3 regions of the Marinomonas epiphytica genome follow, and region 1 is predicted to be linked to each of the others. Evidence: predicted binding sites of a transcription regulator. Region 1 holds the regulator's gene; each other region holds the start of a gene.
What was found. Region 1 encodes PhoB, which activates phosphate uptake and scavenging genes when phosphate is short. Its sites were predicted from a motif close to TGTCATANNNNTGTCANA; they were not measured.
Positions count from the first base shown of each region.

Region 2: a site for PhoB is predicted at 4,588-4,605, ahead of ugpB (sn-glycerol-3-phosphate ABC transporter substrate-binding protein UgpB). Genes of this name have one in related genera too.
Region 3: a site for PhoB is predicted at 5,314-5,331, ahead of olsF (bifunctional ornithine lipid synthase OlsF). Genes of this name have one in related genera too.

Region 1 is NZ_BAAGVX010000038.1:105,484-113,388, reverse strand. It holds gene ACYVGZ_RS12945 (hypothetical protein) at 1-411, opposite strand, end outside; gene ACYVGZ_RS12940 (putative pterin-binding protein) at 522-1,037, opposite strand; gene cysZ (sulfate transporter CysZ) at 1,204-1,983, shown strand; gene ACYVGZ_RS12930 (response regulator) at 1,983-2,831, shown strand; gene phoR (phosphate regulon sensor histidine kinase PhoR) at 2,855-4,168, opposite strand; gene phoB (phosphate regulon transcriptional regulator PhoB) at 4,165-4,860, opposite strand; gene ubiA (4-hydroxybenzoate octaprenyltransferase) at 4,950-5,798, opposite strand; gene ACYVGZ_RS12910 (chorismate--pyruvate lyase family protein) at 5,795-6,355, opposite strand; gene ACYVGZ_RS12905 (HDOD domain-containing protein) at 6,359-7,621, opposite strand; gene ACYVGZ_RS12900 (amino acid ABC transporter ATP-binding protein) at 7,727-7,905, opposite strand, start outside.
Region 2 is NZ_BAAGVX010000038.1:329,046-336,950, forward strand. It holds gene proC (pyrroline-5-carboxylate reductase) at 30-851, shown strand; gene ACYVGZ_RS13975 (YggT family protein) at 863-1,405, shown strand; gene coaD (pantetheine-phosphate adenylyltransferase) at 1,592-2,077, shown strand; gene ACYVGZ_RS13985 (YfhL family 4Fe-4S dicluster ferredoxin) at 2,129-2,380, shown strand; gene ACYVGZ_RS13990 (ion channel) at 2,439-3,542, opposite strand; gene trmL (tRNA (uridine(34)/cytosine(34)/5-carboxymethylaminomethyluridine(34)-2'-O)-methyltransferase TrmL) at 3,552-4,022, opposite strand; tRNA gene ACYVGZ_RS14000 (tRNA-Phe) at 4,144-4,219, shown strand; gene ugpB (sn-glycerol-3-phosphate ABC transporter substrate-binding protein UgpB) at 4,663-5,964, shown strand; gene ugpA (sn-glycerol-3-phosphate ABC transporter permease UgpA) at 6,041-6,919, shown strand; gene ugpE (sn-glycerol-3-phosphate ABC transporter permease UgpE) at 6,916-7,764, shown strand; gene ugpC (sn-glycerol-3-phosphate ABC transporter ATP-binding protein UgpC) at 7,766-7,905, shown strand, end outside.
Region 3 is NZ_BAAGVX010000032.1:86,301-94,205, reverse strand. It holds gene betA (choline dehydrogenase) at 1-1,112, opposite strand, end outside; gene betB (betaine-aldehyde dehydrogenase) at 1,126-2,583, opposite strand; gene ACYVGZ_RS10055 (isoamylase early set domain-containing protein) at 2,787-3,092, opposite strand; gene olsF (bifunctional ornithine lipid synthase OlsF) at 3,514-5,232, opposite strand; gene ACYVGZ_RS10045 (TIM barrel protein) at 5,472-6,362, shown strand; gene ACYVGZ_RS10040 (Gfo/Idh/MocA family protein) at 6,468-7,634, shown strand; gene ACYVGZ_RS10035 (LacI family DNA-binding transcriptional regulator) at 7,697-7,905, opposite strand, start outside.

The DNA.
Region 1 (7,905 bases):
CTTATGTCTATTGGCTTGGTGTACTTCTAGTACAAATTCATTGATTGGGCCATAAAGTGATTGGATTCGATCTTGGAGAATCTGGCCATTATCAGATTTATGGTTTTCAAGCCTTGCAACGTTCAAGCTTAACAGCTCTAGTTCAGCATTAATTATATTTAATAGTCGAAATGCTTTACCTTCAGGGTAACTACGAATCACTGCCCCGACCTCACCTTGTCTAAGGATATCGACACGGCTCATGAGTAAATCGTATTGATAATAACCTGCTCCATTTAACGGCCTGTCTTGCCATTCAAGTTCTCGTAAAAAGTCGACATATCGATAGGCCTGCATTTGCAGCTGAACACTGTTCCAAAGGATGCTCTCCGAAGCAGTACTTTCATTATAAGACTCTGTTTCACTGCTCATGTGCATTAGCCTAATACTTACGCCAGATACAGTAATAGTCATTAGAAGCAGTAAAGTGAGAAGGTAATTCTTATAAAAAAAGTTAAGAGTAAGTCTAATAGGCACGTTGTTTAATCTATAGTGAAGCTTGTAATGTTTTGGATTTGCCAGATAGAACGGCCATAATACAGCTCATTTCGTAAGCTTTGGTCGTCGTCAAAAGGGTAAATTACCATGGTAGGCCCAAGGTTTCTAACAGACATTTGCAGGCCATCTTTATGAGTCGCTATGATAGCACCTTTCGTGATGAAATCCTCTACAGGAATCTCTACGATATAATAGTTAAGAGCAGTCAACCTTAACATATTACCGTGATTGTCTAGCGAGCGAAGTAATTCATATAGGTCAAAGCCTGAATAGGTGTGTACGCCATCAGACCATGGGTCATGGGTTACTATGCTTTTTCGGGGCAGGGTATGCAGCATAGCTAAATCAAACTCTGCACCAGCAGCTGAGTTAGTATGTTTTATATCACCTGAAATGGTTAGTACAACATGAGAGGTAGGTGATTCCAGTGCCGCCGCGGATAAACTGGCGGTAAGACTAAAGAGCCAGATGATTCGAGTAAGAGTCGTTTTGAGCACCATAATTAGCCATGATAAGAATGTTTACGTGAGAGTAATTTAATAGAGGTTTTCCTTACTTGTAAACCAGCTCGTAAATTAACTATAAAAAAGTCGGTATTCAGTGGCTTGTTGTCAGCATTTTTGTGAAAATTGCTAAGTAAATTATTAAATTTGAACGAGAAACCTTGTGATTACCCAACCCTTTAAAACCATAGAGGCTTTTTTTAAAGCGATCCCTTTAATTTTGTCGCCACAGTTGCGCTTATTTGTTCTTGCTCCTCTATTGGCTAATATTATTTTGATGGGCGTTGTCTATTTATTAGCCCTGAGCTATTTCCATCATCTGACCACGGTATTGATGGATTATCTTCCTGAATGGCTGTCTTTTTTAAACTGGCTGTTCTATGCCATTTTTGGCGCTGTAGTCGCGGTATTGCTTTTTTATAGTTTCTCTATAGGGGTTAATATTCTAGCAGCTCCCTTTATGGCGTTTTTGGCGGAAAAAGTAGAAGAGAAAAAAACCGGCAAAGTATTTGACGAGCAACTGAACAGTAAAGTCATTTTGGCCATTATAGGGCGCAGCTTACAGCGTGAGTTACAAAAAATTCTCTATTTTTTACCGCGTTTTTTGGGTTTAATTATTTTGTCTTTTATTCCCATTGTGAACATCATTGCGCCTGTATTACTGTTGCTTTTCTCTACTTGGATGTTAGCCATCCAATATATGGATTATGCGTTTGACAATAACAAGGTAGCATTTCACGACATGAGAATGGCGCTACGTAGTAAGCCGCTTATGTGCTGGATGTTTGGTGCCATTGTTATGGTAGGTATTACCATCCCCGTTTTGAACTTGGTAATCATGCCAATAGCGGTGGTGGCAGCTACCCTGTTATGGATAGATGTATATCGCAGCCAGTTTGGAGACTACTCTTCACTTTTAATTGATTCTAATGAGGCGCAGTAATGTCATTAAAAATTTTAGTCGTAGATGATGCTTCCTTTACTCGAGACCTCATCAGACGAACGCTCAGAAAACAGTTCCCCGCTTGTGTGATTGAAGATGCAATTAATGGTCGTAAAGCTCAGCAACTATTGAGCAAAAGCAAGTTCGACATGGTGCTGTGTGATTGGGAAATGCCTGAAATGACGGGCGTTGAGCTTTTAAAATGGTGCCGTGAACAACCACAATACCAAAAAGATGCCATGCCATTTTTAATGATTACCAGTCGTGGAGACAAAGACCATGTTGTTGAAGCAGTAAAGTCAGGGGTCACTGATTATTTGGGTAAACCTTTCTCCAGTGAACAGCTAGTGAATAAAGTAATGTCTGCTGCTCAAAAGCATGGCATTGAGTCTAAACTGACGTCTCAGAAAGCCCGATCAGGAGCACCACGAGCCAACGATGGTGTAGCCTCAGGATCGATAGATGTTTTACTAAATGCAGGGGAGAAAGTGTCTAAAGGCCAATCCACAGCGGCTAAAGTTACCTCTCCGCATGTGAAGGTTAAAGAGGTAAAAATACCCACGTTAGTGCGTTTTGAAACCAAACAGTTTCGTTGCATGGTAATAAAGCTTGCCTTACAAGAGGCCACCATGTTGATTAAGAGCGATGATGTGATCCCTCAAGTGTTAGGTCAAGCAGTGCTGGATTTGGAAAATGAAGGCACAGTAAACCGTTTAAACTATTTCGTGCAATCCGTAGCCACTACGGAAAAGAAAGCAGATTCAACGTTTTTAACGGTGACGCTTAGCTTGATAGACCAAGACGCAGAAAAAACAGAATTTATTACCAAGTTATTTGGTCGCTTATGAAAACGTATTATTGCTATGCTGGCTTATGAAGCTGGCATAGCAATTTGGTCATTACGAATTCGGCTACTTGGAAAATGGCAACTAAAGGTACTGCCAAAACCGGGTTGGCTGCGGATTTGTAGTTTGGCTTCATGATGAACTAGTACGTGTTTAACAATCGCTAACCCCAAACCTGTACCACCGTTCTTAGACCCTCTGCCTTTATCGACTCGAAAGAAGCGTTCTGTGAGTCTAGGAATGTACCTAGGTTCGACCCCTAAGCCTTCATCTTGCACTGAGAATACGCCACTATACTCACCATAATCCCAAGTCACGTTCACATCACCACCATCTGGTGAATATTTGACGGCATTGAGTACTAAGTTTGAGAATGCACTGTACAACTCGTTATAAGACCCATAAATGCGTGCTTCTTCGGGAATATCAAAAATCAGTTTATGTTCGTTCGAAAGCAGAGAAGAAGCCGCTTTTTCAACCGCACTGGTAATATCAGTGATTTTGATCCACTGGTCTGGCTCTCGCTTATCATTGCCTTCTAGGCGAGATAGTAACAGAAGATCTTCAATCAAGTGCTCCATACGGTCTGACTGCTCAGACATATTGACTATGCCTTTCTGTAGGCTGCCTGGTAAAGCATCTTTGAACATGTCCAAGGTTTCTAAGTACCCTTTTATGACTGTCAAAGGTGTCTTCAACTCATGTGAGGCATTGGCTACAAAGTCTTTACGCATCTGCTCTAATAAATGCAGGCGGGTGACGTCTCGGATAAAGATTAGGTGATCATTTTTATCATAGAGGGTCGTTTGTACTTCAAGATAAGTGCCTTCTTTAGCGGGGGATTTGATCACTAGAGGTTCGCCGAAACGCTTTTGGCTAAAGTAACGGAAAAAGTCTGGGTCTCGTACAATGTTGGTAATCGGTTGTCCTCGATCTACTGGGCGCATGAGCCCAAAAAAGTGCGCTGCAGAATTATTCCACCATTCAAGGTTACCTTGGCTGTCAGCCATAATAACCCCTTCTTTTAGGGCGGCAGTAGAACTTTCGATTCGAGTTAAAGCTTGGCGCATGCGGCGTTTCGACTTGCGTTGCTTTTTCTGTAAGCGATAGACTGCGTCAAAAACTTCCCCCCAAATACCGTCAGATTCAGGGGGCGCTTTTTTGCCTGAGTGGCGTAACCAGTGGTGGAAAGTGTATACCTGATACATTTGCCAGTATAAGCTTCCAAGCGTATAGATGAGCAAGGTAGCAAGCAGTTGGCCAATTACAAGGCCAATGGCAATACAGGCAGCTAGCCCGATTAGCCATCGGGCTACGGCGACTTTCCAAATATTCTTCATGGAGTTCTTTTCGCAGAGAATCGATAGCCAGTGCCACGAACCGTTTGAATTAAACTGTCATGGGAACTACCAATGGCTTTACGTAAACGACGAATGTGTACATCAACCGTACGTTCTTCAACGTAGACATTGCCGCCCCAAACTTGATCTAATAATTGCGCTCGAGAGTAAGCTCTTTCTTGGTGTGTCATTAAAAATTTAAGCAAACGATACTCTGTAGGCCCCATTTCTAATGGGCGGCTACCAATGGTAACGCGCTGACTAATAGGGTCTAGTAATAGACCTTCTATTTCAATTGGTTCATCGATACCTTGTGGTGTTGCGCGGCGAAGAACCGCTTTAAGGCGAGCAACCAGCTCTCTTGGTGAGAATGGCTTAGTAATATAATCATCAGCACCGACTTCAAGGCCTTGAATCTTATTGTCTTCTTCACTTTTTGCGGTCAACATGATGACAGGGATTTCAGCGGTCGTTGGGTCTTTCTTTAAACGTCGTGTTAATTCAATACCGCTACCACCAGGCATCATCCAGTCTACTAGAATCAAATCAGGTCTATGATCCACAATAATTTCGTGGGCCTGTTGGCTGTTTTCTGCTTCCAAATATTCGTATCCTGCCATTTCTAAGGCGACAGCGATCATTTCGCGAATGGAAGACTCATCATCAATAATTAGTACTTTTTTACCGGTCACAGGATTCACCCTCATCTCAGGAACGGTTTATTAAAGCTCGAAAATGTGACAATTTGGTTAAAATGTCACATCACTGCCATAAATTCAACTTAATAGCTTAGTAGTAAGCCCACAAAGACACACAAGCCCACTCGGTTATTAGCAAGAAAAGCATGGAAACAAGCTTGCCTATCACGCGTTTTGGTTTGTAGATGTTGTTGGATAAACAAACCACAGCAAAGTAAAAGCGATACAAAGAAAGGCCATGGCAAAGACCCTAACACACCTATCCAAGTTAATAAGGATAGGGTAAGACCTTGCAAAATGAGGATGATTAATAGGTCGTACTGGCCAAATAAAATCGCTGTGGATTTGATGCCGACTTTTAAGTCATCGGGTCTGTCTGTCATAGCGTAATAAGTGTCGTAGGCGATGGTCCATAAACAGTTTGCTAGAAATAGCATCCACAGTTTAGGGTCGCTTAGGTCGCCACCTTGAGCACTGTAAGCCATTGGAATAGCCCAAGAGAAAGCTAACCCTAAAAACAGTTGCGGCAAATGCGTATAGCGCTTCATAAAGGGATACAAAGCCGCTAAGCCTAACCCTATAAAAGACAGCATTATGGTTCTAAAGTCGGTAAAAAGAACCAAAATAAAGCTTAATAGAGCCAAACTAGCAAAAACGATAAGTGCTTCTTTTTCACTCACACGACCAGACGGAAGGGGGCGATTCTTGGTGCGTTCAACAAATCCATCCACTTTACGATCAGCATAATCATTAATAACACACCCCGCCGAGCGCATTGCGAATACCCCAAGCACAAAAATAACAATCAGATGCCAATCAGGCCATCCGTCGGCTGCTAACCATAAGGCCCAAAGAGTCGGCCACATAAGTAGGAGTGAGCCAATAGGGCGGTTGAATCGGGTAAGGTCTGCGTAGTCTTTAAGTTTGCTCATAGTGTTTTAAAAGGTTGTGGTAATTGAGTGATCTCTTGGAAGAATACTTCACAGACAAGAATACCTTGTCCGTATTGCTGAAACACTGAACGCCTTGCCCATAAAGATTGCTCTTGCCCTGGGAATAGAGACTTAGGCAAATTAGCTATCTCTACAGCGCTTCGCTTCAGCCCTCGGTGACGGAATAAATAACCACCTAACGGCGTATTTTTTAAGTGTTTTACTTGTCGCCAATGACCGCATAAAGCACTCACGGGCACAACTGAGCGTGCGTAGATCACAGGCAGATCATTGCAAATGAGTACCACAGTACGAATACGGGTTGCCTGACGCGATCTTAGTTTTAAACGTTTTCTTTCTCGCGGTGTGGCCGGCCCCCAATCATCTTCAATGACTTGTACGGTAAGTTCACCAACACTTTGGAGTTTTGCCGTTAGGGAGCTATGGGTCGTCAACCAAGGCCAGAGTTGCTTAGGCACTTGTTGCTTATTAATTCGTTGGCTTGGATGCCAGCGATAATCAAATTGTTTAGCAGCAGAGTGATTGAGTACAAACATGCGTTACGATGGCTTTTTAATGAGTTTTGCTAATTGGCGTAAAAGTGTTTTAGATGTCATTAGCTGATGGTAACACGCTTGCACTCTTTCTTGCTCAAGTCCGAGTGGCTTTAATTGTTCTTCGGTTATTGTTTCACCCTTATATAACGTTTGCGCAACAAACATGAGCCTTGCCAGTTGCTCGTGTTCGCCTTGGTAAGCCTGGTCTTTACTATAACGAATCGCCAAACAAACATCTTCCGGCAGCCCCCAATGCTGTAACTGCCAAGAGGCAATTTGTTCTTGAGTAAAATGCAATGTGTGCATTTCTATGAGCTCAGTAGGCTGGTGTCGATTTGCCTCTTGGCTGCGAGACAGGAGATTAAAATAGGGTGATAGTACGGTCCCCATGACTAAATAACCAAAGTTGTGCAGTAGTCCTACTAAGTAAGCATGGCCGATGAAATGAGAGTTAGAAGTTGGCATTTCCCTCGCTAAGCATTCCATTAGAAAAGCTTGGGACACAGCATTAAGCCAAAAATCTTGGTAGGGCCTAGGGCCATGCTTAGGGGGTGAAACACAATTGCTAAGTGATAAACCCAGGGAGAGGTTAAGCACTAGGTCATAACCAACGACTCGTACAATGGCATCTTTAATGGAAGACACATCATTACGAGTGCCGTAATAAGGGGAGGAGGCCCATGCCATGACCTGAGCTGCTAAACTTGGGTCTAGGCTGATGATGTCACACAACTCTTCAGCATCTGCTTTGTCTTTCGTAGACAACTGAATGATACGTTGGGCGCTGTTAGACAAGGCTGGCATTTCCAACGTTTCATGGAGCCTTTGTTTAATGCGTATTGACTGAAAGCGACCTAAGGCGAGCTTCATTTGCTCTTCATCTTGTCTGTGGTCTTTGACAATCTTAGGGACTTGCTCGGTATTTATGGATATTGGCTCAAAATAATTCAGAGGGCCTGCAAAGCTTTTCTGAATTTCCTTCGTTTCTAGCTCGACATAATCTTCCCCATAAGGGGATAAAACACGGGCCGTGTCATAATTGAAAATATAGCTGTCTACGATTGTTTGACGGGACAGGTTAAAGCGATCTTGGTTCTGTGGTGAAACAGGATAGATAGGCTTAAAATGTCGGTTAGTGATTTTAGACACCTGGCCAATATCAAGAATACGATGACGCGGAAAAATAATCTGTACACGCCCATTGTGATCAGCAAAGTGTAAAACACAAAGAGTTAAAGGATCAGGGCTCTGATTATTTTTATCCATAATAAGTAAAACAGCCTATATCCTTGGTACATCTCAAACGGTCAAACAAAAAAGCCTCATCACACCAGTGATGAGGCTTTTAATATACCACGAATTGCAATGAAATCAGTGATTAAGAATCTGACTTAAGAACAATTGGGTACGATCATGTTGTGGGTTATCGAAGAACTCAGTAGGTTCGTTAGCTTCAACGATCTCTCCTGCATCCATGAAAACAACACGGTCTGCAACCGTTTTAGCAAAGCCCATTTCGTGTGTTACACACACCATGGTCATGCCTTCAT
Region 2 (7,905 bases), 220 kb from region 1:
AGCCCATTGCGCAAAATATAGGATTCAAAATGAGTGTAAAAGTCGCCTTTATTGGCGTAGGTAATATGGCAACGGCTATTTTCAGTGGCATGATTGCAGGCGGTTTTCCCGCTGAATATATTATAGGAACCTCCCGAACAGAGGAAAAACGTGCGGCATTAGAGGCTCAATACGGCATCCGCATGTTAGACAATAATCAGCAAGCGGTATCAGAGGCGGATGTAGTTGTACTCTGTGTCAAACCCGCGCAAATGCAAGATGTGATTGCTGGTTTCGCAGAGCAGGTACATGTAAAGCAGCTTTTTATTTCGGTCGCGGCGGGAGTGGAATTGAACGCCCTGCAACACTGGTTGAATAAAAAAGTGGCTATTGTTCGTAGTATGCCGAATACCCCATCACAGCTTGGCGCTGGCATTACAGGTTTGATTGCAAACTCTCTATTAAGTGATGAACAAAGGGAATGGACCAGCAGTTTGTTTTCTAGCATTGGCGAGTCGGTTTGGGTAGAAACGGAAGAGCAAATGCATACAGTAACCAGTTTGTCGGGCAGTTCGCCAGCCTACTTTTTCCGTTTTCTGGAGTCCATGATTGCGAATGGTGTTGAACAGGGAATGAGTGAGCAAAATAGCCGTAAACTCGCAACTCAAGCCATGCTGGGAGCTGCGCGAATGGTAACTGAGCTGGACGAACCTATTACCCAACTGCGCAAAAAAATTACTTCGCCAAATGGCACGACTGAGCAAGCGGTTTTATCTTTAGAAGCGTCCGGAATTGATACAATTGTGGGCACAGCCATGACTGCCTGTGCGAACCGATCAAAAGAAATGGCCAAAGATTTCTCGGCCAAATAAAGGAACCCAAAATGAGTTCAGATCCATTTATTTTATTAGTGAAGACCTTAGCAAACTTATATTTGTTTGTTGTTCTGCTAAGAATGTTGTTGCAACTTACTCGTGCAGATTTTTATAACCCGATCAGCCAAGGGGTCGTAAAAGCCACCAGTCCACTTTTATTGCCATTAAGAAAAATCGTGCCACCGATCGGTCGGTTAGATACGGCTTCTTTGGTATTGGCACTTTTAATTCACTTCCTTACCTTGTTATTTATTGTCACGGTAAAAGGGGTGTATCTACCGCCACTTAACTATGTGATTTACACCGTAGCTGGCACGTTATACCAGCTGTTAGATCTGTACTTTTGGGCCATGCTAATATCGGTAATCTTAAGCTGGGTGGCACCGGGAGCAAGCCATCCTGGGGCTATGTTAGTGGGGCAAATCACTGCGCCCTTGTACCGTACTTGTCAAAGGTTTATTCCGCCATTAGGTGGTCTGGACTTATCGCCTATTTTTATCTTTTTGGCGATCACTTTTTCCAAACAAGTGTTGGCTCCGTTTGTCGTTTAAATGAGGCGACATTAGGAAAAAACACAAGCTGAATATCTTTGGTCTATGCTAACGATAATGAGCGCGAATTGAGTACAGGGGCGTATTCCTATATTATGCGACCCCTAAATGGGAAGATAACAAAAGACAAACATAAAAGTCGGCTAATCCCAGCCATTGATCCCAGAATATATTTGGATGAAAGCTATGAGCACAATTGCAGTTTATCCGGGCACATTTGACCCTATTACGAATGGCCATATGGATTTAGTAGAACGCGCCTCAAAACTGTTTAAAACAGTGATAGTCGCCGTTGCTGCGAGCCCTAAAAAGCGTCCTGTTCTTTCTCACGAGCTGCGTATTGAGCTTGCTAAGAAAGTGCTAGGTCACTTGCCTAATGTTGAGGTCGTTGGTTTTGATAATCTGCTGACTGAGTTTACACGCTCCGTAAAAGGTAACGTTGTGGTGCGTGGTTTGCGAGCTGTTTCAGACTTTGAATACGAATTTCAGCTAGCCAATATGAACCGTGTGATTGCACCAGATGTAGAAAGTATTTTCCTAACACCTTCAGAAAAACATTCGTATATTTCTTCTACCTTGGTACGAGAAATCGCTTCTTTGAACGGTGACTTCGGACAGTTTGTGAACCCTGAGGTTGCCCGGGTGTTGAAAGAACACTACGGGAACCTTTAATTAAGTTTGTTAGCTTTTCTGGTATTAGAAAGGCGAAAATAGGAGTAGAGAATGTCTCTTATCATCACTGATGAATGCATTAACTGTGATGTTTGTGAACCTGAATGCCCTAACGAAGCGATCTTCCAAGGGGAAGAAATTTACGTGATTGAGCCTTCAAAATGTACCGAATGTGTTGGTCACTTTGATGAGCCTCAGTGTCAGCAGGTTTGCCCTGTGGATTGTATTCCTCTGGACCCAAATCGCAAAGAAACAGAAGAACAGCTCATGGAAAAATACTTGGTCTTAACAGGCCAGCTATAATCCTTGCTAACGAAAAAAGCCTACACGTTATGACGTCGTGTAGGCTTTTTTTTTGTATTCAGTGTTTGAAAAAAGCTTCAATCTGATCTTGAGTGCGCACTGGCTGATCGTCATTGACCAATACAATGAGAGAGTTAGTGCTAATGACTCGAGAAGCATTGGGGTGGGTAATAATGCGGCCGCTGGTGTCTTCATAGCCTAGGGCGGTGCCTACATCATGCTGAATGAGAGTAGTCACGATATTAGCCCAACTAACGTTTTCGAGCTTTAAATCAATCCGCACGGTATGATCGCCTTGATGGCGGAACAAGTTCTCAAGTACCTGCTCTGTGCCGGGGGCTATGAGGGAGCGAACTAGCATTTCAGGATACGCTCTTACTGGGCGAATGACCGCATTGGCTCCTGCATCACGAAAGCGGTTTCGGTTGGTGTCGTTAATGGACTCAGCTAATACAAAAGCCTTGCTATTAAGCTGTTTGATACGGTGCAAAATGTCGAAGTTAAGGCTGTCGCAATGGGCGTCCTGAGCGTCTGGGGAAAGCACAATAATATACTTGGCCCTCTGTGCCCCAGCGGCTAGCAGCATACCTTGCTCTATCGCATCTCCAGTATGGTGAACCACCCCATGGGAACGCAATTTGTCAGGTAATCCATCAGGAAAATCTGGTGTGAGGATTTGAATCGGGTAATCTGCAATTTCTGGTGTTAAGCAGATTTGGGTGATCAGCAGATCGAGGTAGTTTTCAGTATTGTATTTTGGGGTGTTAATAATAAGAATGTGGTCTTGCATCTTGTTCCACTCCAAGCGTCCTTTAATGCGCATTTCTTTGCGCGAGATTCTAAGCTCTACATAATCACTGGCGATTTGAGCCAATAATGTAATACCAAGCCCGTAAATAAAAACAATGGTAAACAGTTGGCCCCAAAACGTGGCCGCTGAAATATCACCATAGCCTGTGGTGCTGGCTGATGTCATGGTTAGCCAGAAGGCTTGCCACCAGTCTAGATCTTCAAACAGCACCATAGCCAAGCTGTGAATACCGATTACCCCCGCCAACATCAAGAAGCGCTTTTTGAGGTCGGCAAGATCCTGTAAATGTACTTTCTTACGAAACTGTTGTCGGGTTTTGTTACGCCGAATAAGTAGCCCTAGTGAATTCATAGTGCATTCCTAATCGGCTTCAGGCATGGCGTAGCCTAGCTGACGCCAAGATTCATAAATCATGACCGCCACTGTGTTAGACAAATTTAGGCTACGTGAATTAGCCTGCATGGGTAACCGTAAACGTTGTGGGGCTGGTAGAGCTTCAATAAACGCCATGGGAAGTCCACGGGTCTCTGGGCCAAATACTAGGGCATCGTTAGGAGCGAACTCGGCTTCACTATGAGTGCGACTTCCTTTTGTTGTTAAGGCATAAACATTCGCGACCGTATTGCTGGCCAGAAAGGCGTCGAAATCAGGGTAACGCTTAATGTTAGCAAATTCATGATAATCCAACCCAGCGCGGCGTAGTTTCTTATCTTCAAGGTCAAACCCTAAAGGCTCAATTAAGTGAAGCTGGTAGCCTGTATTAGCACAGAGGCGAATTATGTTACCCGTATTCGGCGGGATTTCCGGTTGGAATAAAACAATGTGTAGCATGCAAAGTCTCCTAAAGTTTGCTAGATAATAGCAGAACATTTGGGCTCTCTAAGTGATTGTTTAAAATAAATTAAAAAAAGTGTTGACGACCACTAAGAGTCATATATAATACGCCGCACTTGCCCAGATAGCTCAGTCGGTAGAGCAGAGGATTGAAAATCCTCGTGTCCGTGGTTCGATTCCGCGTCTGGGCACCATTATTAAAGAAACCCGCTTTTTATAGCGGGTTTTTTTATGTCTAAAATTTGTATTCTTATGAGCAAGCACCTTACTTATCTCATTCGGCCGTAGTTTTCTCTTACCCTTTAAGCTGGTAGTTTGGCAAAGGTCTCACGCTGTTTCATACAGCTTAGTCAGCTTAAAGCTGCTTTATTCCAGTGTTTTTTACTTTTATATCCTAATCGATTGGTTTTTCTCTTTTCTTCACGCTCTTTTCTGCTAGCTAGGTTAGCTTGCTAAGTATCTATTTTTGCTAAGCTTATTTGCTTTGCGGGTTTCATTTATGTGCTCTTTGATGAAGAATTTAGTTTCATTTGAGCTATTGATGTTTCATATGAAATGAATTTATCATAAAAGTGACATATTTGATGTCTATAGTGTGTTCTCGAATTTAATAATAACTCGTCTGAGGGACATGGTAATGCATAAGTTAAAGATGGCGTCTGCGTTGGTTGGTTTGTCTGTTGCGACTTCTGGTTTTGCTGCGACTGAAATTGAGTGGTGGCACGCCATGGGCGGCGCAAACGGTGAGAAGGTAAATGAAATCGCGCAAGCGTTTAACGATTCTCAAGATGCTTATAAAGTAAAAGCTGTTTACAAAGGTAACTACTCTGAAACAATGACCTCTGCTATCGCAGCATTCCGTGCGAAACAGCAGCCAGCGATTGTTCAGGTATTCGAAGTAGGTACTGCCAGCATGATGGCGGCCAAAGGGGCAATCTATCCTGTTCATAAACTGATGCGCGAGTCTGGTCAGTCTTTCAATGAAAATTCATATCTAAGTGCCGTGACAGGTTACTACACAGACAGCGAAGGCAACATGTTGTCTATGCCGTTTAACAGCTCTACTCCGGTCCTGTATTACAACAAAGATTTGTTTGCTAAGGCGGGTATTAGCGATGCACCAACCACATGGCAGGAAGTGGAAGCAACTGCGAAGAAACTTCAGTCAGCAGGTGTGACTTGTGGTTTCACAACTGCATGGCAATCATGGGTTCACCTAGAAAACATGAGTGCTCGTCATAACGCTCCTTTTGCTACCTTAGACAATGGTTTTGGTGGTCTTAAAACAGAGATGGCATTTAATGGCCCTCTACAAGTGGCGCACATTGAAAAAATGGGCGAATGGCAACAAAACGGTATCTTTAGCTACTCAGGTCGTACCAACGATGGCGCAGCTAAATTCTACAGCCAAGAGTGTGCCATGTTTACCGAGTCTTCTGCAGGTTATGCAGGTATTAAGCGTAATGCCCAGTTTGACTTTGGTGTAGCAGAACTACCTTACTGGGAAGGTAAAGTAGATCAGCCATCTAACACAATTATCGGTGGTGCATCATTGTGGGTTCTTGAAGGTCACAGCGATGAAGAATACAAAGGCGTAGCCTCTTTCCTTGGTTTCCTCTCTGGTGCGGCGGTACAAGCCGACTGGCACCAGTTCTCAGGCTACCTACCTATTACTAAGGCGGCTTACGACCTAACCAAAGGCCAAGGTTTTTACGATGCTAACCTAGGAACAGAAACTGCGGTTGTACAAATGACAACTGGCACCCCAACGGCAAACACAAAAGGTTTGCGTTTGGGTAACTTTGTACAGATCCGTGGCGTGATCGACGAAGAGCTAGAGTCTGTTTGGAGTGGTAAAGCAACAGCTCAAGCAGCTTTAGATAAAGCCGTTGAGCGTAGTAATGCTCTTCTTCGTAAGTTTGAAAAAGCGAACGATTAAGACTGAGTAATACCTTTTCCCCCTATGGGCTTCCATAGGGGGGATTTTTTGATTCGTTTCCCGGATACATCCATTTATGACTGTTACCTTTCCGAATAAAGTGTTGCCTTGGCTGTTAGTGTTACCACAGTTGATCATTACCTTTATTTTCTTTCTTTGGCCAGCTGAGCAAGCGCTTGAGCAGGCATTTTATCAAGAAGACGCTTTTGGTATTAGCCGAGAGTTTGTTGGTTTAGAAAACTTTGCCGACCTTTTTACTGATCCTCTTTATTATGAATCCATTCTGACAACCTTGATTTTTAGCTTTTCTGTAGCCTTTGTTGGAATGGCGATCGCTTTGTTCTTGGCAGTAATGGCAGACCGAGTAATTCGTGGCAAGTTAGCGTATCAAACTATGCTTATTTGGCCTTATGCTGTTGCCCCTGCCTTAGCTGGCGTATTGTGGTGGATATTGTTTGATCCCAGTATGGGACCGGTTGCTTTGTGGTTGCAGTCCTTTGGAATTGATTGGGATCACTACCTAAATGGTAACCAAGCCATGATTTTAGTCATCATTGCCGCGACCTGGAAACAAATTAGTTATAACTTTTTATTTTTCTTAGCAGGTTTACAGGCCGTGCCGCGTTCTTTGATCGAGGCGGCGGCGATTGATGGTGCCAGTCCGATGAAACGTTTCTGGACCATAGTGTTTCCATTATTGTCACCAACAACTTTCTTTTTGTTGGTTATTAACCTGGTATATGCCTTTTTCGAAACTTTTGGGGTTATCGATGCGACCACCAAAGGGGGGCCGGGGCAAAGTACGACCTTGCTGGTCTATAAAGTGTTTGAAGACGGTTTTGTTGGCTTAGACTTAGGCAGTTCAGCTGCTCAGTCTGTTGTATTGATGGCGTTGGTAGGTGTAATGACCATTATCCAATTCCGTTTTGTGGAGCGTAAGGTACAGTACTCATGATAGAAAATCGTCCTTGGCTGACGTTTGTTAGCCACTTCACTTTGTTATTAGGTATTGGGGTCGTCGCCTTACCTGTTTGGGTGGCCATTGTGGCTTCAACGCATCCTTCGTCTGCTTTTGGTGTGGGACATATTCCTTTATGGTTTGGTGATGCAGCGTCTGACACATGGGGTGCCGTGCTTTTTGAAGAAGCCGGTAACGGAGTCAGCCAGCCCGTTTGGTGGATGATGCTTAACTCCCTGATCATGGCATTAGGAATTACCTTTGGTAAGATCGCCATTTCATTAGTTTCAGCCTACGCCATTGTGTTCTTCCGCTTTCCATTTCGCGGCCTGTGCTTTTGGACCATCTTCATTACGCTCATGTTACCGGTAGAAGTGCGGATAGTGCCTACTTATGAAGTAGTGGCTAATTTAGATTTATTAAACAGTTATACTGGATTGACGTTACCCCTTATTGCGAGTGCTACCGCTACTTTCTTGTTTCGTCAGTGCTTTTTGAGTATTCCTGGGGAGTTAGTCGAGGCCGCTCGTATTGATGGCGCTGGCCCAATCCGTTTTTTCTTTGACATCTTGTTGCCGCTTTCTAGAACCAATATAGCGGCACTCTTTGTGATTTTATTTATTTATGGTTGGAACCAATATCTATGGCCGCTGCTGATTACAACAGACGATGCCTATTACACATTAGTAATGAGTATTAAGCGTATGCTGTCGGTAACAGATGGGGATATAGAGTGGAACCAAATTATGGCAACAACATTATTAGCGATGTTACCGCCTGTGGCAGTGGTACTTGGAATGCAGAAATTGTTTGTTAAAGGTTTAGTGGACTCGGAGAAGTGACATGACAGATGTGGTATTGGAAAACGTAGGAAAAACCTACCCAAATGGTTACAAAGCGATACCCAGTGTCAATTTGTCAATTGAAGAAGGTGAGTTCATTGTACTCGTTGGCCCTTCTGGTTGTGGTAAATCTACCTTGCT
Region 3 (7,905 bases), on a different contig from region 1:
CCATCGTAGCGCATGGCCGCAGGTAAGAAATGGTATTGGATATTCGGCCACTTTAAACCAGCTCTTGAGCGAATGAAGCCACAGGATTCAAAGTGGTTAGTCGCACCTAGACCGTCTTTGAATAAAAGCCAGCGCGAACCAATTAGACCTTTACTGATTAAGCCAAGTTTACTGTTTAACGTAACCGGCTCTTTACAATAATATTGGAAGTAGACTTCAAGGTGATCTTGCAGGTTCTCGCCTACTCCAGGTAAGTCGTGGATAACTTCTACACCTGCTTGCTCAAGTACTTTTGCTGGGCCTATGCCCGATAACTGAAGCAATTGTGGAGAACCAATGGAGCCAGCACTTAAAATTACTTCTTTGCGGCTTCTTACTTGCTCGACCTTACCACTTTGACTGAACTCAACACCAACGGCTTGTTGCTCTTCTAGTAGTACTTTATGACTTAGCACGCCAGTACGAACGGTTAAGTTCGAGCGCTTCATAGCTCGGCGCAAATAGGCGTTGGAAGTGGAGGCTCGAACACCTTTGTCGACCGTCATGTGCATTGCGCCAAAACCTTCTTGACGATAACCATTGTAGTCATCGGTTTTACCGTAACCCGCTTCTTCTCCAGCAGCAATAAAAGCCTGATACAGAGGGTTGTAGGTCATATTGTTACCGTTATTGGTGGCAACAGGGCCATTGCCGCCACGGTACAAATCCGCACCTTGATGCCATGACTCTGCTCTTTTGAAATAGGGTAAGCAGTGTTGATAGTCCCAACCTTCAGCGCCGAGCTCCTGCCACTCATCAAAATCACAAGCGTGTCCACGCACGTAAACCATGCCGTTAATGGAGGACGAGCCACCTAGTACTTTCCCTCTTGGACAGTGCATCTCTCTACCATCAAGGCCGGCTTCTTGGTCGGTATGAAACTGCCAAGCAAATTTATCTGTATTCATTGGGTAAGAAAGGGCCGTGGGCATTTGAATAAAAATGCTTTTATCCGAGCCGCCTTTCTCTAATAGCAAAACGGAATGTTCTCCACTCTCTGTCAGCCGGTCAGCTAACACACACCCTGCGGAGCCTGCGCCCACAATGATGTAGTCGTATGTTTGTGATGCCATGCTGTGCTCCGCTTTAGTATGGGTTAGGAATATCGTTTAAGTCGACAAACACGCTCTTGGTTTGTGTGTAATGATAGAGTGTTTCAATACCATTTTCGCGGCCAATCCCCGACTCTTTATAGCCCCCCACAGGCATTTCCGCTGGCGATGCACCCCATGCATTAATCCAGCATATACCAGCTTGTAGGCGTGCTATCACACGGTGCGCACGAGCAAAATCTTTTGTGAAAACACCAGCGGCTAGGCCATACTTGGAATCGTTGGCGCGAGCAATGACTTCCTCTTCATCTGTAAAGCTGAGTACAGACATAACAGGACCAAAGATTTCATCACGAACTTGAGGCATGTCATCGGTGCAGTCTGAAAAAACCGTTGGTGCAACAAAGGCACCATTTTCTAGTCCATTATCTGTTACTTGGTAGCCACCACATAAAAGGGTAGCGCCCGCTTCTTTACCCGCTTCGATGAAACTCAAGACTTTATTCATGTGTGCTTTCGATATTAAAGCACCTACCTGGGTTTCCATATTCAAAGGATCACCCACGACCATAGCTTCAGTGCGGGTTTTAAGCTCGTTTAAAAACGCGTCTTTGATATCCTGATGCACAAATACGCGTGTGCCATTGGTGCAGACTTCACCTTGGGTATAGAAGTTCGCCAGCATAGCCGCAGACACGGCTTGATCTACCGGCATATCTGGGAAGATGATCATTGGTGACTTGCCACCTAGCTCCATAGTGACTTCTTTAAGAGATTGGGCAGCCGCGGCCATGACTTTCTTGCCGGTGCCTACTTCACCAGTAAAAGATACTTTATCTATGGCAGGGTGATTTGTAATTAACTGGCCGGTACGGGCATCCCCTTGTACCACATTAAACACGCCATCAGGCAGACCTGCTTGAGTGTAAATTTCGGCTAGCTTGAGGGCGCTTAAAGGCGTTTCTTCAGAGGGTTTGAAAATCATGGCATTACCTGCTGCCAGTGCAGGCCCCGATTTCCAGCAAGCTATTTGAATAGGGTAATTCCAAGCGCCAATACCAGCACAAATCCCTAGCGGCTCACGCTTTGTATAAAAGAAATTGCCAGCCCCTAAGTCCTGATAGTCACCTTGTATTTTATCTGCCAAGCCAGCGTAATACTCAATGACATCAGCGCCAGTTTCTATATCGACACAAATGGCTTCTTGTAAGGGCTTTCCAGTATCTAATACTTCTAAGCGGGCAAGCTCAGCGTTATTTTCGCGCAGTAGGTCTGCAGCTTTTTTAAGAATTCTGCCGCGTTCTACCGCGCTCATAGCAGCCCAAACCGCTTGGCCTTTTTTGGCGGATTCGATAGCCGCTTCTAGTTCAGCAGCACCGGCGAGCTCAACTGTTTCAATGACTTCACCTGTCGCTGGGTTGCTAGTCGAGAAAAATTCTCCGCTACTAGATGGAAAATACTGACCGTGAATGTATTGCTGTTTATGTGTCATGAGAATCCTCTACGCTGAGCCGTCTTAAAAGTTTTATTTAAATGCTTGTTCAATAAAAATAATTGTACCACTTTTTAGGAGAAGCTTTCATCAGTAGTGATGTGTAAGGCTGTGTCAAAAAAGTGCATTTTGTCTTTGCAGCTAGAAAAACAAGGGGAGGGATAGGGAGCAGGGCAAGAACACGGCTCCCTATTGGGTATACTCTAAACGTGAATGATGCAATTGTCTTCATGACTGATGGGGCTGGTAGCATAACCATCAGCAGCTTCATCATTTAGCCAGATTAGACCATCTACCAAGTAGCGGAATTGATAAGATTTATCTATAGCAAGGTTGATCGTAGAGCTATAGACTCCAGATTTTTGCTTGCGCATTGGGTTAGCCGTCGCATCCCAGTTGTTAAAGTCACCGACCACAGATACTTGTTTTGCCTTGCTAAGCAAGGCAGCAGAGAGGGCAAATTTCGTTTTACATTCTGGTTTGCTTTTTAAGTACTTTTTCTCAATCATGTTTCACTCCTAGACTCAATTTTGAGGCGCACTTCTTTATGACAATAGAGACGCTAAAGCAGGCTTCACAGGCTTCTTACTTCGATAAAGGCAACTCCCGTGCCAAACATGTGAACTGGCAAGTCTTATTATAAAGTAATTTACCAGTGGCTCCATTCTAAATAAAAACATGATCCTGCCATAAGGAGCAAAAGTGTAAATTTTTCCCACTCCCAAAGATCATGACTATACTGAGATTACCCCAATCAAATGGATGAGGTGAGGTTATGAGCTTACAAGTAATAGTGTTAATTCTATTGTCAGTGATGCTCCTAATAAAGGTGTGCTATTTGCTTTTTATACGTCGCGCACCTAATCAAGAGCACCCTAACCAAGTAACTAAGCACCATGCACATAAACACACTAAGTCACATCATTAGCACTAAACGTGAACACCACGGTAGCGCTTATTCTTCGCTTCTTTGACTGTATTTAGGTCTACTAAGACTAACCCGTCGATACAGTAGCCAAAGTCGGCGTCTACGCCAAAGTCTAAGAAGCGAACTCCTCCTTCCTCGCACAATTCACTGTACTGTTTAAATAGCGTGGGTACTGTTGCCCCAAACTGGCTCAATTGCTCTTTGAGAACTCTGAAATCTTCTTCGTAGCTGTTGCCAGAAAAAATACCTTGTATAAGTTCTTTATGCTCAGGAGATACCTGATAAGGGGTATAAGAGCGGGCTAAATGTTCTTTGTCGGCATAATATGTTTTGTAAAAGCTCACGATGAGGTCCTTGGCAATCTGAGGATAGCTGTTACTCAAGCTCACCGGACCAAACATGTATCGGATCTTAGGATTACGGTTAAGATAAGCGCCAATACCATACCAAAGGTAATCAAGGCTGCGCTTGCCCCAATATTTAGGCTGAACAAAACTACGGCCTAATTCGATACCTTGCTCGAAATAGGGTTCCATCTCACAGGAATAACGAAACAGTTCCGCACTGTAAATTTTATTCTTACTATTTTCTTCCATGTATCGGGCAACTTCACCAATGCGATAAGCACCAACAATCTCTAATTCTTCTTCATCCCATAGTATTAAATGACGATAATACTGGTCGAATTTATCAAGGTCAGTACGCTCTCCAGTTCCTTCACCAACCTTACGAAATGCAATCTCCCTTAAGCGGCCAATTTCTTTCATGGTGACCGAAGAGGGGTCGTAATCAAATAAGTAAATCTGCTTGTTATCTTTAGTGCTGCCTAAATGTTCAGACTGCTTTAACTCAGACTTTATTTGTTGACGGTTTTGTGGGTGATCTACTGTCTTTTCCGTTTTAAATAGAGGCTTTTTACCCTTTGCGATACGGTACAAATGGCGCTTAACTAATTTGTTTTTTTCTTTATCACTAAGAGGTAGGTTAGCCAGCTCTTGAATGGGAATCGGTTGCCCCACTTGCATAGGAATCTTATTGTTTTTTTGACGAAACATTTCGTTAGCTAGCTGAATAGTCGATAAAGGTCGATATACCAAGGAGCTGGTATAAAACAGCATAGAATTACGCCCGCCTATATGCACGGGTAGCAGTGGGCTGTTGGTCTTTTGAGCCAACTTTAGGTAGTTGTGATTCCAGCGTTGGTCTTTTACACCGCTCGGTGACAGGCGGGAAACTTCTCCGGCTGGAAAAATGATTACCGCTTCTTCATTATGCAGACAATTCATAATGGCTTTTAACTGTTGGCGGCCTGTTTTTCCGCCAATGTTATCAACGGGTAATACCAGATTTTGTAATCCTTCGAATCCCATTAACAGGTCGTTGCCGACGATTTTGACATCAGGACGAATCTCACCTACTAGGCGTAATAAGGCAAGGCCATCCAACGCACCAAGGGGATGGTTAGCAATGATCATCACCCGCCCACTGGCCGGAATGTTACGACGGTCTACCTGGCTGACCTGATATCCAAAGTTAAAGTGATCCAATACCCGGTCAATAAACTCGAACCCCATGCAATCGCCATTTTGGTCTAAAAACTGGTTGACTTCGGACTCATGGAATAAACGTTTTAACACACTCACTGTGGGGCGAGTAATGATGGGGCTTTTGTCAAAGAACTGGGGGGATTTACTGGCAATCAATTGTTCAACTTGTATCACTGTTTGGCTCCACCAAGGGTATGGAATTGCGGTTTATACCCTTAAGACTAGAGCTAAATTATGACGTTAAGATGAATGGGAAATGGCGAAATGATGACAGAGGTTAAGAGAATTTGAGAGGGAAGTGGCTTTATAAAATCGTCAAAATAACTAAATGAAAATTCTATATTGACATTTTGCAAGCGCTTGCATTAATGTGTTTATTGCTCAGTCAAATAACTAAAGGAAGAATAAAAATAATGAAACTTCAACTCTCAAATGCCCCTTGCTCATGGGGAATCGAATTTGCCGACAACCCAAGTAACCCAGCGTGGGAAACCGTGCTTAATGAAATCGCATTAGCAGGTTACAAAGCCACCGAGCTGGGGCCGTTAGGTTACCTACCAACCGATAAACAAGTGTTGTCTAGTAAGCTACAAGAGAATGGCTTGGAGTTAATTGCTGGTACCATCTTTAAACATCTGCATCAAGCAGATAAACGCGCAGAAATTCTTGAATATACGGAAGAAACCTGCAAATTACTGCAAGCTCAGAATGCCAAGTATATGGTGGTGATTGACCATGTTTCTTCACCACGTACCGATCAAGCCGGTCAGGTTGAAACAGCCTATCGACTACCTGATGATGAATGGGCAGAGATGATGACCACTATCACTGAATTATCTCTAATTTGCCGAAAATACAATATTATCCCCGTGGTTCACCCTCATGCTGGTAGTTTTATTGAATACCGAGATGAAATTGACCGCGCTATGGCGGATTTAGACAGTGATCTAGTGAAGCTATGCATCGACACTGGGCATTGCCGCTATGCTGATATAAACCCTGCCGAGCTGATTGAAACTTACCAAGACCGAGTGGAATACATTCATTTTAAAGACATCAATGACACAGTGCTGGCTCATACTGTGGCGAACAATGTGGACTTTTATACGGCTATTGGTAACGGTGTATTTTGTCCATTAGGTGATGGGTGCGTTGATTTTAAAGCCGTTCGTGCAACCTTAGAGAAAATTGAATACAACGGTTGGATCACGGTAGAGCAGGATGTTGACCCATCAAAAGACAACAGTTCCTTAGAAAATGCCCAGCAAAGTCGTCAATTTATTGAAAGTAACTTTCTGCAGTAAGCTCTAAAGCCTCCATTTAGCGAATACGTTTAACACCTTGTCTGACCCGCTGTGAGGCAAGGTGTTCTTTTATTAGCCATATAGAACAACAAGAAGGATAAAAAGATGGTTGCGAATCCTGTTATTAAAGCGCTAGGACGAAAACTGAGACTGGGTGTGATTGGTGGTGGACCGGGCTCTTTTATTGGTAATGTGCATCGTGGTGCAGCCCGATTAGAAGAATACTATGACGTGGTTGCTGGCGTATTCTCTTCTAATCCAGAACGTTCGATACAAAGTGCTCAAGAGCTTGGTATTGAGCGTGGCTATGGGACACCAGAAGAGATGATTTTGGCTGAGGCAAAGCGATCAGACAAAGTGGATGTGATTGCCATTATGACCCCCAATAACAGCCATTATCAGATTGCTTGCCTTGCCATAGAGCAGGGTTTTCATTTGGTTTGTGAAAAGCCTTTAGCAAACGAATTAGATGAAGCCATGGATTTAGTAAAACGCGTTCAGCAAAGCGAGCTAGAATGCTGCGTAGCTTATGCTTACACAGGCTTTCCTATGGTACGTGAAGCCAAAGCGATCATTGCTGCTGGTGAACTTGGAGAGATTCGTATGGTGCAATGTGACTATGTACAAGGCCATCTAGCAGAGCTTTCGGAAGCAGAGAAAAACGGTAAAAACTGGCATATGGATCCAGAAATAGCAGGGCCATCGTTAATTTTGGGAGACATAGGGACTCATTGTTATCACTTGGCATCATTTGTAACAGGGCTTGAGCCGACTCAGTTGTGTGCGGACATTGCGACAACTGTACCTGGGCGGGAAGCAGACGACTATACGGGTATTCTAACTCGTTATAGTAATAACGCCCGTGGCTCTTTCTTTATTACGCAAGCGGCGGCAGGCGCCGATCATGGTTTATACTTACGAGTATATGGCAGTAAAGGTGGCTTAGAGTGGCATCAAGAGCAACCTAATCAGTTATTGGTGCGCAGCTTAGATCAGCCCACTAAGATACTGCAAAAAGGCGGTATAGGCTTGCATGCAGCGGCCAATAGAGTCTCCCGTATTGCCATTGGTCATCCGGAAGGCTACCGAGAAGCTTTTGCTAACTTATACACGGATTTGGCCGAGGTGATTATTGCGAAAGCGACAAATACACCGGAAGATCCTTTAGCAAGAAACTTTCCAAACATTCAAGATGGCGCCCAAGGCGTTAAGTTTGTGCAAGCGGCGGTTAAGTCCTATCAAAGCAACGGTCAGTGGGTTGACTTAGAGTAATCTCAAGACACGACAAGGGGCTTAGCCGCTTGTCGTAACATTAAGACAAAGTGATGTACACATCAGCTTTGTCTTTTAAGTGTGTCTCTCACTATCAGCTCGCAAGGGAAAAGCCGCGTCTCCGTGGCTAAATGTGGGTGTTCTATGCGCTTAATGATCAACTCTACCGCGGCATCTACCATTTTCTGAATAGGTTGCTTAATCGTGCTGAGATTATAGGCTCCCCAGGATGCCATAGACATATCATTGAAGCCGAGAATGCCAATTTCTT